DNA from 2 places in the Bradyrhizobium sp. SZCCHNRI3052 genome. Region 2 is predicted to be linked to the other one. Evidence: predicted binding sites of a transcription regulator. Region 2 holds the regulator's gene; the other holds the start of a gene.
What was found. Region 2 encodes PhoB, which activates phosphate uptake and scavenging genes when phosphate is short. Its sites were predicted from a motif close to TGTCATNNANCTGTCAT; they were not measured.
Positions count from the first base shown of each region.

Region 1: QW887_RS15310 (alkaline phosphatase D family protein) is a predicted target of PhoB. The motif match lies at 1,906-1,922, and genes of this name have one in related genera.

Region 1 is NZ_JAUETW010000004.1:365,897-374,285, forward strand. Features, by position in the region: gene QW887_RS15300 (4a-hydroxytetrahydrobiopterin dehydratase) at 1-135, opposite strand, end outside; gene QW887_RS15305 (TAXI family TRAP transporter solute-binding subunit) at 510-1,853, shown strand; gene QW887_RS15310 (alkaline phosphatase D family protein) at 1,993-3,564, shown strand; gene QW887_RS15315 (response regulator) at 3,601-3,975, opposite strand; gene QW887_RS15320 (Crp/Fnr family transcriptional regulator) at 4,143-4,904, shown strand; gene typA (translational GTPase TypA) at 5,308-7,134, shown strand; gene QW887_RS15330 (NAD(P)/FAD-dependent oxidoreductase) at 7,261-8,389, shown strand, end outside.
Region 2 is NZ_JAUETW010000008.1:3,736-12,124, forward strand. Features, by position in the region: gene pstB (phosphate ABC transporter ATP-binding protein PstB) at 1-490, shown strand, start outside; gene phoU (phosphate signaling complex protein PhoU) at 521-1,237, shown strand; gene phoB (phosphate regulon transcriptional regulator PhoB) at 1,254-1,961, shown strand; gene QW887_RS21250 (trypsin-like serine protease) at 2,109-3,425, shown strand; gene QW887_RS21255 (HoxN/HupN/NixA family nickel/cobalt transporter) at 3,602-4,723, shown strand; gene QW887_RS21260 (HupU protein) at 4,739-5,755, shown strand; gene QW887_RS21265 (nickel-dependent hydrogenase large subunit) at 5,752-7,191, shown strand; gene QW887_RS21270 (hydrogenase small subunit) at 7,425-8,389, shown strand, end outside.

The DNA.
Region 1 (8,389 bases), on a different contig from region 2:
CATGAAGCCGAAGGCTTCGTTGAAGTCTGTGAATGTGAACGTGCGGGCGATGGCCTCACGGCCCTGTGCCTCGGACCAGCCGGGAAGCTCCCGCAAGGCGGTGGCGCGTGCCTCCGCCGACAATGGTTGCGGCATCTCGATCTCCTCTCGTGGTGCAATCGACCGGACACGTGACAGCATCCGGGCGACTGCGGGGCTACCTCCGGCTGGATCGCGCCGGTGTCCGGTTGCCAAGACTAACCGAAAACGCATCCCGATCAGAGCCTTGTCACAGGCGCGATGCCGGAGGCGCTTGGAACTGCCCCGATCCTCCGGCGACTGGTGCGATGGTAACCATGACGCAGATGTCACTCCGGGCGGACAAGAAATTTGCTACAGTTCAGCTCTATTGAAGGACGACGTGGCCAGACGAAGCTGCCTGTGGCATCGCCCGGGCCTGGACCACCGGAGGACGGGATCTGGTAGATACTCAGACCACGCCAGCGCAGCGCTCACGGATGCGCCCTGCCGTGTTCATCGTCATCGCCGGGATCCTCGCGGTCGTCGGCGCTTTGACGGGTGCCTACTATTTCGCGATGCGTCCCGTGGTGCTCAAGATCGCGGTCGGTCCGCCCAACAGCGACGACCTGAAGGTCGTCCAGGCCCTGACCCAGGCCTTTTCCCAGTCGCACGCCTCCGTCAGGCTGCGGCCGGTTCCGACCGAGGGCGCCGCACAGAGCGCGCAGGCGCTGGCCGCCGGCAAGGTTGATCTCGCGATCGTCCGGGGTGACCTCGAGGTCCCAAAGAACGCGCAGGCCGTGGCGACGCTGCGCAAGAACGTCGCCGTGCTCTGGGTGCCTCCGGGCGGCAAGGGCAAGGGTCGCAAGGGCGCCAAGATCACCAAGATCTCCCAGCTCGCGGGCCACAAGGTCGGCATCATCGGTCGGACCCCGGCGAACGCCAATTTGCTGAAGGTGATCCTGCATCAGTACGGCGTCGACGCCGGCAAGGTCGAGATCGTCCAAGTCCCGATCACCGAGGCCGCCGAAGCCGTGCGCAACCAGCGGGCGGACGTCTATCTTGCGGCCGGACCCATCAATAGCAAGATCACGGCGGATGCGATCGCCGCTGCCACCAAGGACGGCGGCACGCCGACCTTCCTGGCGATCGATTCGGCCGAAGCGATCGCGCAGAACCACCCCGAATATGAATCGACCGAAATTCCCGCCGGCGCGTTTGGCGGCTCGCCCGATCGTCCCGAGGACGAGGTGAAGACCATCAGCTTCAACCACCACATCGTGGCGCGCAAAGGCCTGTCGGATTCGACCGTGTCCGCGTTCACCCATCAGCTGTTTTCGGTGCGCCAGCAATTGCTGTCGGAGTTCCCGCTGGCTGCCAAGATCGAGACCCCCGACACCGACAAGGACGCCGCGATTCCGGCGCATCCCGGCGCGGCGGCGTTCATCAACGGCGAGGAGAAGACATTCCTCGACCGCTACAGCGACTACATCTGGTGGGGCCTGATGGCGCTTTCGGCGATGGGTTCGGCCGGTGCCTGGTTCGCCGGCTATCTCAAGCGCGACGAACGCACCATCAACACCTCGCTGCGCGATCGTCTGCTGGAGATGATCACGATCGCGCGCAAGAGCGATTCGACCGAGGAGCTCGACCAGCTGCAGAGCGAGGCCGACGAGATCCTGCGCAACACGCTGACCTGCTTCGAGGACGGTGCAATCGAGCACGGGGCGTTGACCGCGTTCAACATCGCGCTCGAGCAGTTCCACAACGCGGTGGCCGATCGCAAGCTCATCCTGATGAGCATGCCCGCCAATCTGCAGCGAACCGGCGCGCAGCTGCGTGCCGCCGGCACCTGAGGTCGGACCACGCTTGCCCTGCGGCCGTGTCACGCGCTGTCCACGGCGCGATTGTAATTCCAGCGTCATCAATCTTTTCTAGGTCTGCCGGGCCGTGGCTCGCGCCGGCTCCCGCGCGCGATCCGACCAGGAGATCCGCATGACGCTTCGCATTCCTCGACCGCACACCGCCCTGTCCCGCCGCCGCTTCCTGTCGACGGCCGCCGCAGCCGGCGTCACGACGCTGGCGATGCCCTATCTGAGCCGCGCCGCCGACCGGCCGCAGATCACGCATGGCGTGCAGTCCGGCGACGTCGGCATGGATGGTGGCGTGGTCTGGGCGCGCGCGGACCGGCCGTCGCAGATGCTGGTCGAGGTGGCGACCACCGAGTCGTTCAAGGACGCACGGGCGCTGCCACCGATCGCCGCGCTTCCGGAAAGCGACTTCACGGCCAAGATGCTGATCGACGGCCTTCCGAGCGGCCAGGACATTTTCTACCGTGTCAAGTTCCGGGACCTGTCGCATACCGCCGTCGAAAGCGAGGCCGTGGCCGGCCGCTTCCGCACCGCGCCAGGCAACAAGCGCGACGTCTCGTTCGTCTGGGGCGGCGACGTGGCTGGGCAGGGCTGGGGCATCAATCCCGATGATGGCGGCATGTTCACCTTCTCGACGATGAAGAAGCACCGCCCGGACTTCTTCCTGCACTCCGGCGACACCATCTACGCCGACGGTCCGATCAAGTCCGAGGTGAAGCTGCCGGACAACAAGGTGTGGAAGAACCTCACCGTGGAAGAGAAGGCCAAGGTCGCCGAGACGCTCGACGAATTCCGTGCCGCCCACAAATACAATTTCCTCGACGAGAACGTTCGCGCCTTCAATGCCGAGGTGCCGATCTTCGTGCAGTGGGACGATCACGAGGTCACCAACAACTGGTCGGCCTCCAAGGAGCTGCCCGCCGCCTACAAGGAGCGCAACATCCAGTTGCTCGCGGCCCGCGCGGCGCGCGCCTTCCACGAGATGTATCCGATGCGCGAGAGCATCATCGAGCCGGGCCGAGTCTATCGCACCATCAACTATGGCCCGCATCTCGACGTGTTCGTGCTCGACGAGCGCAGCTACCGCGGCGCCAACGGTCCCAATCTCGAGGACAAGTATGGTCCGGCGTCCTACTTCATCGGGCCGGAGCAGATGCGCTGGTTGAAGCAGGCGCTGCTCAATTCCCGCGCGACCTGGAAGGTGATCGCCTCCGACATGCCGCTCAGCATCATCGTCTATGACGACGCGGCCAACAAGAAGGGCTCGGAAGCCATCGCCCAGGGTGACGGCCCGGCGCGCGGCCGCGAGCTCGAGATTGCCGAGGTCCTGCGCTTCATCAAGACCGCGCCGATCCAGAACACGGTGTGGCTGACGGCGGACGTGCACTACGCGGCCGCGCATTATTACGATCCGAACAAGGCGCAGTTTCAGGATTTCGAGCCGTTCTGGGAGTTCGTCTCCGGTCCGCTGCATGCCGGCACGTTCGGTCCGAACGAGCTCGACAACACCTTCGGCCCCGAGGTGCGCTTCATCAAGGCGCCCGGCCTCGACAAGCAGAATCTGCCGCCGTCGGCCGGCATGCAGTTCTTCGGCCACGTCAAGATCGAAGGCGCCACGGGCCAGATGACCGTGACCCTGCGGGATCGCGCCGACGTCGCGCTGTGGTCGACCACGCTCGATCCGAAGCTGGGCTGAGCCTTCCGCGTCGGCGACCGCGTGCGGCGACCGCAACTAATCGCGTCGCCGCAGCACCGCCTCCAGCGCCTCGGTCGGGCAAGGCTTCGGCAGCCGCGGCCGGTCGGCGAACGCGGGTGGCACGCGGTCGGCGCCATAGCCGGTCGAGAAGGCGAAGGGAATGCCGAGCGCCGTCAGCCGCTCGGCAATCGCAAAGCTCTTTTCGCGGACCAGGCCGACATCGAGCAGCGCGAATTGCGGGACGCGCTCGGCGATCATGGCGAGCGCGGTTGCGACGTCGGCTGCGATCCTGATGTCGGGAACGCCGAGGTCGGTGATGGTGTCTTCCAGTCCGAGCGCAATGATGGGGTCGTCTTCGACGACCAGCACATGCTGATAGAACTCGGGCACGCCTGATTGCGAGCTGGTCATGGGATCTGCGGGTTCCAGGATGAGGGATGGACCCCGCGGCCGGCGCCTCCTCTCGAGCGCGCTGGCGGGTTCCTGGAACCAAGGCAGCATATCAGAGTTCCTCTGTCGGTGCACTTGTGAACACAAGGTGCACGTATCACGCACATGCGTTGCGCACGGGGATGACGATGCTGAGCCAAGGTGTGGCCACGCTGAGCCGGGAGCGGCCCTACAACAACCTGCTGCGGCGGCTCAGTCCGGCCGACTACGCGCTGATCTCGCCGTATCTGGTGGAGGACGAGGCAACGCCGAACGAGCTGCTCTACAGTCCGGGTGACGACGTCCAGATCGTGCATTTTCCCTGCGGGCCGGCGCTGACGTCCTATCTCGTTCCCAATGAGGATGGCCGCGACGTCGAGACCATCCTGGTCGGCCGCGAGGGCGCCGTCGGCGGGATCGTCAGCGAGGGCTTCCTGCCGGCCTACACGCGGATCGTCGTCAAGTTCGGTGGCCCGTTCGCACGGCTGCCGCTGTTCCGCCTGGCGGCCGCCAAGCTGCAATCCAAGACGCTGCGCAACGTGTTCGCGCGCTACGCCGATTGCATGCTGGCACAGATGTTCCAGTCGACCGCCTGCAACGCGATCCATTCGATCGAGCAGCGGACGGCGAAGTGGATCGTGGCCGCGATGGACCGTACCGATGGCGAGCCGATCGTGCCGCTGACGCATGAGCAGTTGGCAACGCTGCTGGGCGTCGGCCGCAGCTACGTCAGCCGGGTTGTCCAGACCTTCAGGGCCGAGGGCATTCTCGAAACCCGCCGCGGCGCCTTCATGGTGCGGGACTTCGACGCGCTGAAGCGCCGCTCCTGCCTGTGCAACGAGGCCGTGAAGACCCATTTCGAGGAGGTCCTGCGCGGCGTCTATCCGACCGAGCAGGCCGCGGCGGGCTGAGCCTGCAGGCGCCAGTGACTTTCCGCGCACAGACACCAGCCAATCGCGTTGGCTGTCAGCGCTGGTCCTCGTGGGATTGCCGGTCGGAGTGGTTGGTCTCGTCTTCTCCCGCGCTGCCCGGAAGCGTGCGGTCGCGGAGGCGTTAGCCAGCCGCTCGGAAACCGCTCCTCGTTCCTGAAAGCAGTCATTGTTTTTTGGCATTTTTTGCCTATATTGCGCCGCAACGCGTGAGGTCTGCCCGGTCGATTGGCCGGGCTTCCTATTTGGGGCTGCCGGCCCCTGCCGCCGAACGAGTTTCGCGAGCGCGCGTCGCAAAGCTAACAGCTTGATTCGACTATAACAAAGCGCGCGCCCCGCCGGGGACAGAGCACGAGCTCTTGAGAAAGCTTAGAAGACACCGACCATGAATCTTCGCAACATCGCCATCATCGCCCACGTCGACCACGGCAAGACCACCCTGGTTGATCGTCTCCTGCAGCAGTCGGGTACCTTCCGCGAGAACCAGAAGGTCGCCGAGCGCGCCATGGACTCCAACGATCTGGAGCGCGAGCGCGGCATCACCATCCTGGCCAAGGCCGCCTCGGTGCAGTGGAAGGACACCCGCATCAACATCGTCGACACTCCCGGCCACGCCGATTTCGGCGGCGAGGTCGAGCGCATCCTGAACATGGTGGACGGCGCCCTGGTGCTGGTCGACGCCGCCGAGGGTCCGCTGCCGCAGACCAAGTTCGTGGTCTCCAAGGCGCTCAAGGTCGGCCTCAAGCCGATCGTCGTCATCAACAAGGTCGACCGTCCCGACGCCCGTCCGACCGAGGTCATCAACGAGGTGTTCGACCTGTTCGCCGCGCTCGACGCGTCCGAGGAGCAGCTCGACTTCCCGATCCTGTACGGCTCGGCCAAGCAGGGCTGGATGGCCGAGAGCCCGGAAGGTCCGAAGGACGCCGGGATGCAGCCGCTGTTCGACCTGGTGCTGCGCCATGTGCCGGCGCCGTCGGTCGAAGAGGGACCGTTCCGCATGATCGGCACCATCCTGGAGGCCAACAACTTCCTGGGTCGCATCATCACCGGCCGCATCACCTCGGGCAGCATCAAGCCCAACCAGGCCGTGAAGGTGCTGAACGCCGAAGGCAAGGTCGTCGAGCAGGGCCGTATTTCCAAGATTCTCGCGTTCCGCGGCATCGAGCGCGTGCCGCTCGACGAGGCCGAGGCCGGTGACATCGTCGCCATCGCGGGCCTGACCAAGGGCACCGTCGCCGACACGTTCTGCGATCCCTCGGTCGAGACTCCGCTCCCGGCGCAGCCGATCGACCCGCCAACCGTGTCGATGTCCTTCATCGTCAACAACTCGCCGCTGGCGGGCACCGAAGGCGACAAGGTCACGAGCCGCATGATCCGCGACCGCCTGCTGCGCGAGGCCGAGGGCAATGTCGCGCTGCGCGTCGTCGAATCCGCCGACAAGGACGCCATGGAAGTGTCGGGCCGCGGCGAATTGCAGCTCGCGATCCTGATCGAGACCATGCGCCGCGAAGGCTTCGAGCTGTCGGTGTCGCGTCCGCGCGTGGTGCTGCAGAAGGACGAGGCCACCGGCGCGTGGCTGGAGCCGATCGAGGAGGTTGTGATCGACGTCGACGAGGAGCATTCCGGCGTCGTCGTGCAGAAGATGAGCGAGCGCAAGTCCGAGATGATCGAGATGCGCCCCTCTGGCGGCAACCGCCTGCGGCTGGTGTTCTACGCGCCGACCCGCGGCCTGATCGGCTATCAGGGCGAGCTGCTCACGGACACCCGCGGCACCGCGATCATGAACCGCTTGTTCCACGGCTATGCCCCGTTCAAGGGCGAGATCGCCGGCCGCCGCAACGGCGTCTTGATCTCCAATGACCAGGGCGAGGCGGTGGCCTACGCGATGTTCAAGCTGGAGGACCGCGGCCCGATGATGATCGAGCCGGGCTGGAAGGTCTATCGCGGCATGATCGTCGGCGAGCACACCCGCGACAACGATCTCGAGATCAACGTGCTGAAGGGCAAGCAGCTCACCAACATCCGCACCACGTCGAAGGACGAGGCCGTCCGTCTGACGCCGCCGATCAAGATGACGCTGGAAAAGGCGCTCGCCTATATCGAGGACGACGAGCTGGTCGAGGTCACGCCGAAGTCGATCCGGCTGCGCAAGAAGCATCTCGATCCGAACGAGCGCAAGCGCGCCGAGAAGCAGAAGGAAGCGGTGGCGTAATTTCCGCCCTCCATTCTCAAATGCGTCATGGCCGGGCTTGTCCCGGCCATCCACGTTTTGGGGCTTGCGAGGACGACGTGGATGCCCGGCACAAGGCCGGGCATGACGACGGAGTTGGATAAGCCAATGTCTTTCCCATCCTCCATCGACATCGCCGTCATCGGCGCGGGTGCCGCGGGCCTCGGCGCGGCACATGCGCTGCAGGACAAGGGCGTCTCGTTCATCGTCCTGGAGGCCCGCGACCGCATCGGCGGCCGCGCTCACACCATCATGGCTTCGCCTGATGTCACCTTCGATCTCGGCTGCGGCTGGCTGCATTCGGCTGATCGCAACTCGTTCGTCGGCATTGCCGAGCAGCTTGCTTTCACTATCGACACCAGCCGGCCGCCCTGGCGCGATCAGGCCTATGAGGCGGCATTCCCGCGCGAAGAGCGCGAAGAATTCATCCGCGCGCTGGAGGCGTTCTTCATGCGTACCGCGGAGGCTGCCAGGAGCGGCCGCGATGCGCCGGCGAGCATCTGCCTCGAGCCCGGCAATCGCTGGAACGGCATGATCGACGCGATCTGCACCTATCTCAACGGCTGCGAGCTGGCGCAGATGTCGCTGCTCGACTTCGAGGCCTATGAGGACACCGAGCTGAACTGGCGGATTCGCCGCGGCTATGGCGCGCTGGTCGCCGCCTATGGCGGGGGCCTGCCGATCGCCATGAGCTGCAACGTGACCCTGATCGATCACGGCGACACGCGCATCCGCCTGACGACCTCACAGGGCACGCTGACGGCCGACAAGGTCATCGTCACCGTGCCGACCAGTCTCATGGCCGACGAAACGCTCCGCTTTTCGCCGGCCCTGCCGAGCAAGGTCGAAGCCGCCGCTGGCCTGCCGCTCGGTCTCGACAACAAGGTGACGCTGGCGCTCGACGGCTGGGAGCACCTGCCGAGGGATTCGGGCATGCGCGGCCGAAGCCACACCGCGCGGGTCGGCAGCTTCCAGCTGCGCCCGTTCGGCCAGCCCTGCATCGAAGGCTTTTATGGCGGCAGCTTCGCCCGCGACATCGAGGCGGCGGGCGAGGGGGCCTTGGCGGCGCAGGCGATCGACGACATCGCGGCCCTGCTCGGCAACGACATCCGCAACAGCCTCCGTCCGCTCGCCGAGTCCCGCTGGGGCGCCGACCCGTTCGCGCGCGGCGCCTATTCGCATGCACTGCCCGGACATGCCGACAAGCGCGCCGTGCTGGCCGCGCCGGTTGATGATC
Region 2 (8,389 bases):
GGTGTTCCAGAAGCCGACGCCGTTCCCGATGACGATCTACGAGAACATCGCCTTCGGCATCCGCCTCTATGAGAAGATCTCCAAGTCGGAGATGGACGACCGGGTCGAGAAGGCGCTGCGCGGCGGCGCGTTGTGGAACGAGGTCAAGGACAAGCTCAACGCCTCGGGCCTGTCGCTGTCCGGCGGCCAGCAGCAGCGGCTGTGCATCGCGCGTACCGTGGCGGTCCGGCCGGAGGTGATCCTGTTCGACGAGCCGTGCTCGGCGCTCGATCCGATCTCGACCGCCAAGGTCGAGGAGCTGATTCAGGAACTCGCCGAAAACTATACGATCGCCATCGTGACGCATAACATGCAGCAGGCGGCGCGCGTCTCCGACAAGACCGCCTTCATGTATCTCGGCGAGCTGATCGAGTTCGACGACACCAGCAAGATCTTCACCTCGCCGAGCGATCGGCGGACCCAGGATTACATCACCGGCCGGTTCGGCTGACGCCGACGACATTGTCTTCAGGAGATCATCATGGCCAGTGAACATACCGCCAAGGCGTTCGACAGCGATCTGCAGGACCTCACCCGTCTGGTATCGGAGATGGGCGGCCTCGCCGAGCGGCTGATCGTCGATTCCGTCGATGCGCTGGTGCGACGCGACATCGCGCTCGGCCAGAAGGTGGTCGCCACCGACGCCGAGGTCGACAAGCTGCAACGCATCATCGAGGAGCGCGCCGTTCTTACCATCGCCCGGCGACAGCCGATGGCGGTCGACCTGCGTGAGATCGTCGGCGCGATGCGCGTGGCGACCGATCTGGAGCGTATCGGCGATCTCGCCAAGAACATCGGCAAGCGCGTCGCGGCGCTGGAGAGCGACTTCCATCCGCTGAAGCTGATCCGCGGGCTCGAGCACATGACCGATCTCGTGCAGTCGCAGGTCAAGACGGTGCTGGACGCCTATGCCGCGCACGATTTGCCGGCGGCGATGACGGTGTGGAAGGGCGATGAGGAAGTCGATGCCATCTGCACCTCGCTGTTTCGCGAGCTCCTGACCTACATGATGGAGGATCCGCGCAACATCTCGTTCTGCATCCACCTGATGTTCTGCGCCAAGAACATCGAGCGCATCGGCGATCACGCGACCAACATCGCCGAGACGGTGTTCTATATGATCGAAGGCCAGCAGATCATGGACAAGCGCCCGAAGGGCGACATGACGAGCTTCGCATCGACGATCCCCGGCAACTGAGAGAGACGGTTCAGACATGGGCGCCCGAATTCTGGTGGTGGAGGACGAGGAGGCGCTGACGACGCTGCTGCGCTACAACCTCGAGGCCGAAGGCTACGAGGTCGAGACCGTGGCGCGCGGCGACGAGGCCGACACGCGCCTGAAGGAGCGTGTTCCCGATCTCGTCGTGCTCGACTGGATGCTGCCGGGCCTGTCCGGCATCGAGCTGTGCCGCCGCCTGCGGGCGCGGACCGAGACCCGGCAGTTGCCGATCATCATGCTCACCGCACGCGGCGAGGAGAGCGAGCGCGTGCGCGGCCTCGCGACCGGCGCCGACGACTACATCGTCAAGCCGTTCTCGGTGCCGGAGCTTCTGGCGCGGGTGAAAGGCCTGCTGCGGCGGGCGAGTCCGGAGCGGCTGGCGACCGTGCTGTCCTATGGCGACATCGAGCTCGACCGCGAGAAGCGCCGCGTGGCGCGCTCTGGTAGGCCGATCGATCTCGGCCCGACCGAATACCGCCTGCTCGAGTTCTTCCTGGAGCATCCCGGCCGCGTGTTCAGCCGCGAGCAGCTGCTCGACAGTGTCTGGGGCCGCGACATCTACATCGACGAGCGCACCGTCGACGTCCATATCGGCCGCCTGCGCAAGCTGCTCAATCCCGGCCGCGAGCAGGACCCGATCCGCACCGTGCGCGGCGCCGGTTATGCGCTCGATGATCGCTTCGCCAAGAGCGAGCAGGTGTAAGGGGCGATCGGGCGTGAGGACGCAGCAGGTGTGAGACGCGAGGCGGCCCGATTGAGGAGATCGCGGTCCGCTTTCCGCCACGCCGCCGCCGTCTTGATCGTGTCTGCTTCGTGGCCCGTCACGATGTTTCGGTGCCAGCGGACGCCCTTGATCAAGACCATCATCATATCTCTTGCCGTGCTGCTCGGCGGCGCGGCGGGCGCCACGGCCGCCGAGCTCGAAGACGCGGTCGCGGCGGCAGGCAACGGGCAGCATGCGGCGGCGATGCGACGGCTGCTGCCGCTGGCCGCCAAGGGCGATGCGCGGGCGCAGTTCGACGTCGGCTTCATGCACGCCTTCGGCTGGGGCCAACCGCGCAACCCCGCCGAGGCGCTGGCGTGGTACCGCAAGGCCGCCGATCAGGGGCTCGCTGTCGCGCAACACTATCTCGGCATCGCCTACGTCAACGGCGAAGGTGTTGCGAGCAATTACGGCGAAGCCGGCCGCTGGTTCAGCCGCGCCGCGGCGCAGGGCTTCGCCCAGTCGCAATACATGCTCGGCCTGATGCTGCTCGACGGCCGCGGTGTGAAACAGGACGTCGTGCAGGGCTATGCCTGGCTGGTGATGGCGGGCCGTAGCGGCGTGCGATCGGCCGGCCGCGACGTGCAGCGGGTCAAGTTGACCGAGCCGCAGCGCGTCCAGGCCCAGAGTGCCATTGCGGCCTGGCGGCCGAAGCCGGAATCGGCGGAGGCCGGCATCGCCGCTCCGCGTCCGGAGCAACTGCTCGGGCTCGACCGCCACATCGGCGAGGTCGTCGATCCCACCTCGTGGCCGGCGTCGTCGATCGGCGTCGTCACCGTCGCGCAATACTCGACCGGCGGCTGGTGCACCGGCACGCTGGTCGCGCCGCGCGTCGTGCTCACCGCGGCGCATTGCGTGTTCAACGGCGTGGCGCAGGTCAGCCCCGGCAACGTCCGCTTCCTGGCCGGCATGAACAGGGGCACGCCGGCGGCATCGTCGGTCGCCGACAAGCTGATCGTGGCGCCCGATTTCGTCCCGACCCGGCACGACAGATGGTCGCTCGACCGCTCGCCCGCCGATTGGGCACTGATCGTGCTGAAGGACGCGCTGCCGTCGAAGCCGGTTGAGGTCAGGGCGCTGACGCGCGAGGAATTGCAGGCTGCGACCACGGCCGGAACCATCTCCGAGATCGGCTATGGCCAGGAGCGGCGCTATTCGCCGACCGGCCAGCGCAATTGCAGCGCCGGCATGACCAAGGACGAGATGCTGCTGACGGTGCATTGCCTCGCCAATTTCGGCTATTCGGGCTCCCCCATCATGGCCGACGTCGGCGGACAGCCGGCCGTGGTCGGCATCTTCTCGGCGTTCCACGAGGAGACCCGGCTGATGTTCGCCGCCCCCGCGAGCCAGTTCGAGGCGGTCGTGCGGCGCGAGATCACGGCACAGAGTGCCTCGATGCGGTGAGCGAAGGAGGGGCGAGAGAAGAAGATGTCCCGCCGCTGGTCATGATCTGTGCGTGACTGGATAGCGGGTTGCCAAGCGAGAGGGCAATCCGGGAAGGGCCGCCCACGTTTTCCTGCAGTTTTTGCCTGCAGCGGGGGGCTTTACCGAACTGGCCTGGCTCTTGCTATAGTCCGAGTATGACGATTGTTCAAATTGATCATCCTCGTGCCCCTCGGCTGCTGTGGTGGCGATCGCAGCCCGGCCGCAACGTTGCGCTCGTCGGCGGGCTGGTCGCCGCCAACGCGCTCGCCTGGGCCTGGGCGTTCGCGCTCTACGCCGACCGGCCCACCATCGTCGGCACCGCGATGCTGGCCTGGCTGCTCGGACTGCGCCATGCGGTCGATGCGGATCACATCGCGGCGATCGACAACGTCGTACGGAAGCTGGTGCAGGACGGTAGCGCCCCGCGCGCCGCCGGCCTGTATTTTGCGCTCGGCCATTCCAGCGTCGTCGTCATCGCCACCATCGTCGTGAGCCTCATCGCCGGCGCCGACCTCCTGGATGAAGAGAGCGCGATCAGGGCGATCGGCGGCGTCATCGGCACGTCGGTGTCGGCCGGCTTCCTGCTGCTGATCGCGTTGGCGAACCTCATTCTGTTCGTGAACCTCTGGCGCCGCGCCGCACAGCCGCAGTCCGAGATGGAAACCGCCGGAAGCTCCGGACGGGGCATCCTCTTCCGCCTGCTGCGCCCGGTGCTCCGCCTGGTGGGACGCGCCTGGCACATGTATCCGCTCGGTTTCCTGTTCGGTCTCGGCTTCGACACTGCGAGCGAGATCGGGCTTCTCAGCCTGTCGGCAACCGAGGCAGCGCGCGGCGCGAGCCTCGCCCATGTCCTGGTGTTTCCGGCGCTGTTCGCGGCTGCGATGGCCACCGTCGACACCGCCGACAGCATGCTGATGGCGGGCGCCTATCGCTGGGCGCTGACCGATCCCGCACGCAAGCTGCGCTATAACCTCGTGATCACCGGCGCATCCGTTGCCATCGCGCTGGTGATCGGCGGCTTCGAGGCGATCACGCTGTTGGCGCCGCGGCTTGGCCTGACCGGGGGATGGACGGGGGTCGCCACCGCGCTGGGCGACGATGTCGCCAATCTCGGGATCGTCGCGATTGGCCTGTTCGGACTGATCTGGGCGGTCGCCATGCTGCTCGGTCGCAGCCAGCGCGGTTCCGAGGCTATCCCCGGGGAAGCGCTTGCCAGTGTTCATGCGGGGGCGCTAAACCCGCCGGTGATACGAAGCGGAACGCTTAAGACGGGCTAGGAGCGGGGCCTTATGATGGTCGGCTCTGAGGGAACGATCAGGATGCTATGGCTGCAGGGTGCGAGCTGCGGCGGCTGCACGATGTCGATCCTGGAAAGCGGCGCGTCCGGCTGGTTCGACGAGCTGCGCCAATCCGGCATCGATCTGGTATGGCATCCCTCCGTCAGCGAACAGACCGGAGACGAGGTGGTGGAGCTGTTGGAGGCGATCCGCGACGGTCGCGAGCGGCTCGACCTGCTGGTGCTCGAAGGCTCGGTGGCGCGCGGACCTGGTCTGACCGGCCGCTTCAACATGCTCGCCGGCACCAACCGCTCGATCTATCACTGGCTGCTCGATCTGGCGCCGCTGGCCGACTACGTCGTTGCCGTCGGCAGTTGCGCCGCATATGGCGGCATTCCTGCTGCCGGCATCAACCCGACCGATGCGGTCGGATTGCAGTTCGAGGGCAGCGACATCGGCGGCGCGCTCGGCGCGGGCTTCCGCTCGAAACGCGGGCTGCCGGTGATCAACGTCGCAGGCTGTGCGCCGCATCCGGGTTGGATGATGGAAAGCCTGCTGGCGCTCACCTCGGGCGATCTGACGGCAGACGGCCTCGACGCAGTCGGCCGTCCGACCTTCATCGCCAATCACCTGGCTCATCACGGCTGCTCGCGCAACGAGTTTTACGAGTTCAAGGCGAGCGCGGAGACGATGTCGGAGCGCGGCTGCCTGATGGAGCATCTCGGCTGCCGCGCAACGCAAGCGGTCGGCGACTGCAATCAGCGCTCGTGGAACGGCGGCGGCTCCTGCACCAAGGGCGGCTACGCCTGCATCGCCTGCACCTCGCCGGGCTTCGAGAGCGCGCAGAACTATCTGCAGACGGCCAAGCTCGCCGGCATTCCCGTGGGGCTTCCGACCGACATGCCCAAGGCCTGGTTCGTCGCGCTCGCAGCGCTGTCGAAATCGGCCACGCCGCGTCGCGTCCGAGTCAATGCGACGGCGGATCATGTCGTGGTGCCGCCGGGCCGTGCCGGCGACAAGCGCCGTCCATGACGCGGATCACGGTCGGACCGTTCAATCGTGTCGAAGGCGATCTCGAGGTCAGGCTCGATATCGAGAGCGGTCGCGTCACCAGGGCAGAGGTGACGGCGCCGCTCTATCGCGGCTTCGAGCAGATCCTGGAGGGGCGGCCGCCGCTGGACGCCCTGGTGATCGCGCCGCGAATCTGCGGCATCTGCTCGGTGTCGCAATCGATCGCGGCCGCTGCGGCGTTGCGCCAGGCCATGGGTATTGCGGCAGCGCCAAACGGCGTCCTCGCGGCCAACATCGCGCACGCGGCCGAGAACGCAGCGGACCATCTGACGCATTTCTACATCTTCTTCATGCCGGACTTCGCCCGCGACGCCTACGCCTCGCATGCCTGGCATTCGGCTACGGCCGAGCGCTTCGCGGCGACGAAGGGCAGCGCGGCCCGCGATGCGTTGCCTGCACGCGCGCGACTGCTCGAGATCATGGGCCTGATCGCCGGCAAATGGCCGCACAGTCTCGCCTTCCAGCCAGGCGGGACGACGCGCGCGATCGAGCTCGGCGAGCGCGTGCGGCTCAACGCGATCGCGGCGTCGTTTCGCGGTTTCCTTGAACGCGTCGTGTTTGCCGACAAGCTGGAGAATGTGCTCGCCTTGTCGACATCGGACGAACTCGACCGTTGGCGGCAGGGCCGCGCCGGCGACTTCGCGCATTTCCTTCGGCTGGCCGATGCGCTCGCGCTGGCCGACCTCGGCAGCGGACCCGGTCTCTTGATGAGCTTCGGCGCGTATCACGATTTCAATGGGGCTCGTTTTCGCGCTGGTGTCCGCACGAGCAGCGGCGAGGTCCACGCTTTGCCGTCGGACGGCATCACCGAGGACGTCTCGCACGCCTGGATGCACGATACGTCGCTCGATCCGGCCGAGAGCCGCACCGTGCCCGATGCCGACAAAGCCGACGCCTATAGCTGGTGCAAGGCGCCGCGTCTTGCGGGAGAACCGGTCGAGGTCGGCGCTCTCGCAAGGCAGGCCATCGACGGTCAGCCGTTGATCACCGCGCTGCTCGCGAGCGGTCGCAGCAATGTCCGCAATCGTGTCATCGCCCGGCTGATCGAAACTGCGCGGCTCGCGCTGTCGATCGAGCACTGGATCAAGGGGCTGCGTCTCAACGAGCCGTTCTGCGACAGCAGCGCCAGCGCGGCCGACGGCAATTTCGTCGGGCTCGTGGAAGCTGCGCGCGGCAGCCTCGGCCACTGGCTCGCGGTGCGCTCCGGCCGGATCGAGCGTTATCAGATCATCGCGCCGACGAGCTGGAATTTCTCTCCGCGCGACGCGGATGGGGTAGCTGGCCCGCTCGAACAGGCGCTGGTCGGCACCGAGGTCGGCACTGCCGGCGCGCGTGCGGTCGGCATTCAGCACGTCGTGCGGTCGTTCGATCCCTGCATGGTCTGCACGGCCCATTGAGCGCGCTGCACACAGGCAGGCAGCAAGCGGAAACAAGCTTGTCGGTGCAAAGCGCGTGATTTCCGATTATCGCGCGCGATCCGCCTTCCAAGGATCCACGATCGCGGCCTCGCTGCTGCAAGCATCTGGAATCATTATGATTCAAATCCAGCAATGATGCTGGCCCGCATCTTGCTGTCCTTCTCGCCAGAACGCGATCAGATGATCGCCAACGCGATGTCAGGGGAGGACTCATGGGCGCGGCAACGGAAACTTTTTACAGCGTCATCAGGCGTCAGGGCATCACGCGGCGCAGCTTTCACAAATTCTGCAGCCTCACCGCAACGAGCCTCGGCCTCGGGCCGCTCGCGGCCAGCCGCATCGCCAACGCGCTCGAAACCAAGCCGCGCACGCCGGTGATCTGGATGCACGGGCTCGAATGCACGTGTTGCTCGGAGAGCTTCATCCGCTCGGCGCATCCGCTGGTGAAGGATGCCGTGCTGTCGATGATCTCGCTCGACTATGACGACACCATCATGGCGGCGGCCGGCCACCAGGCGGAGGCCATCCTCGAAGAGACGCGTGCGAAGTACAAGGGACAGTACATTCTTGCGGTCGAGGGCAATCCGCCGCTGAACGAGGGCGGCATGTTCTGCATCGACGGCGGCAAGCCGTTCGTCGAGAAGCTCAAGATGATGGCCGAGGACGCCATGGCGATCATCGCCTGGGGCGCCTGCGCGTCCTGGGGCTGCGTGCAGGCGGCGAAGCCGAATCCGACGCAGGCGACGCCGATCGACAAGGTCATCACCAACAAGCCGATCATCAAGGTGCCGGGCTGCCCGCCGATCGCCGAGGTCATGACCGGCGTCGTCACCTTCATCACCACGTTCGGCAAGCTGCCCGAGCTCGACCGCCAGGGCCGGCCGAAGATGTTCTACTCACAACGTATCCACGACAAGTGCTATCGCCGACCGCATTTCGACGCCGGCCAGTTCGTCGAGGAGTGGGACGACGAGGCCGCGCGCAAGGGCTACTGCCTCTACAAGATGGGCTGCAAGGGCCCGACCACCTACAACGCCTGCTCGACGGTGCGCTGGAACGGCGGCGTGTCGTTCCCGATCCAGTCCGGTCACGGCTGCATCGGCTGCTCGGAGGACGGCTTCTGGGACAAGGGCTCGTTCTACGACCGCCTCACCAACATCAAGCAGTTCGGCATCGA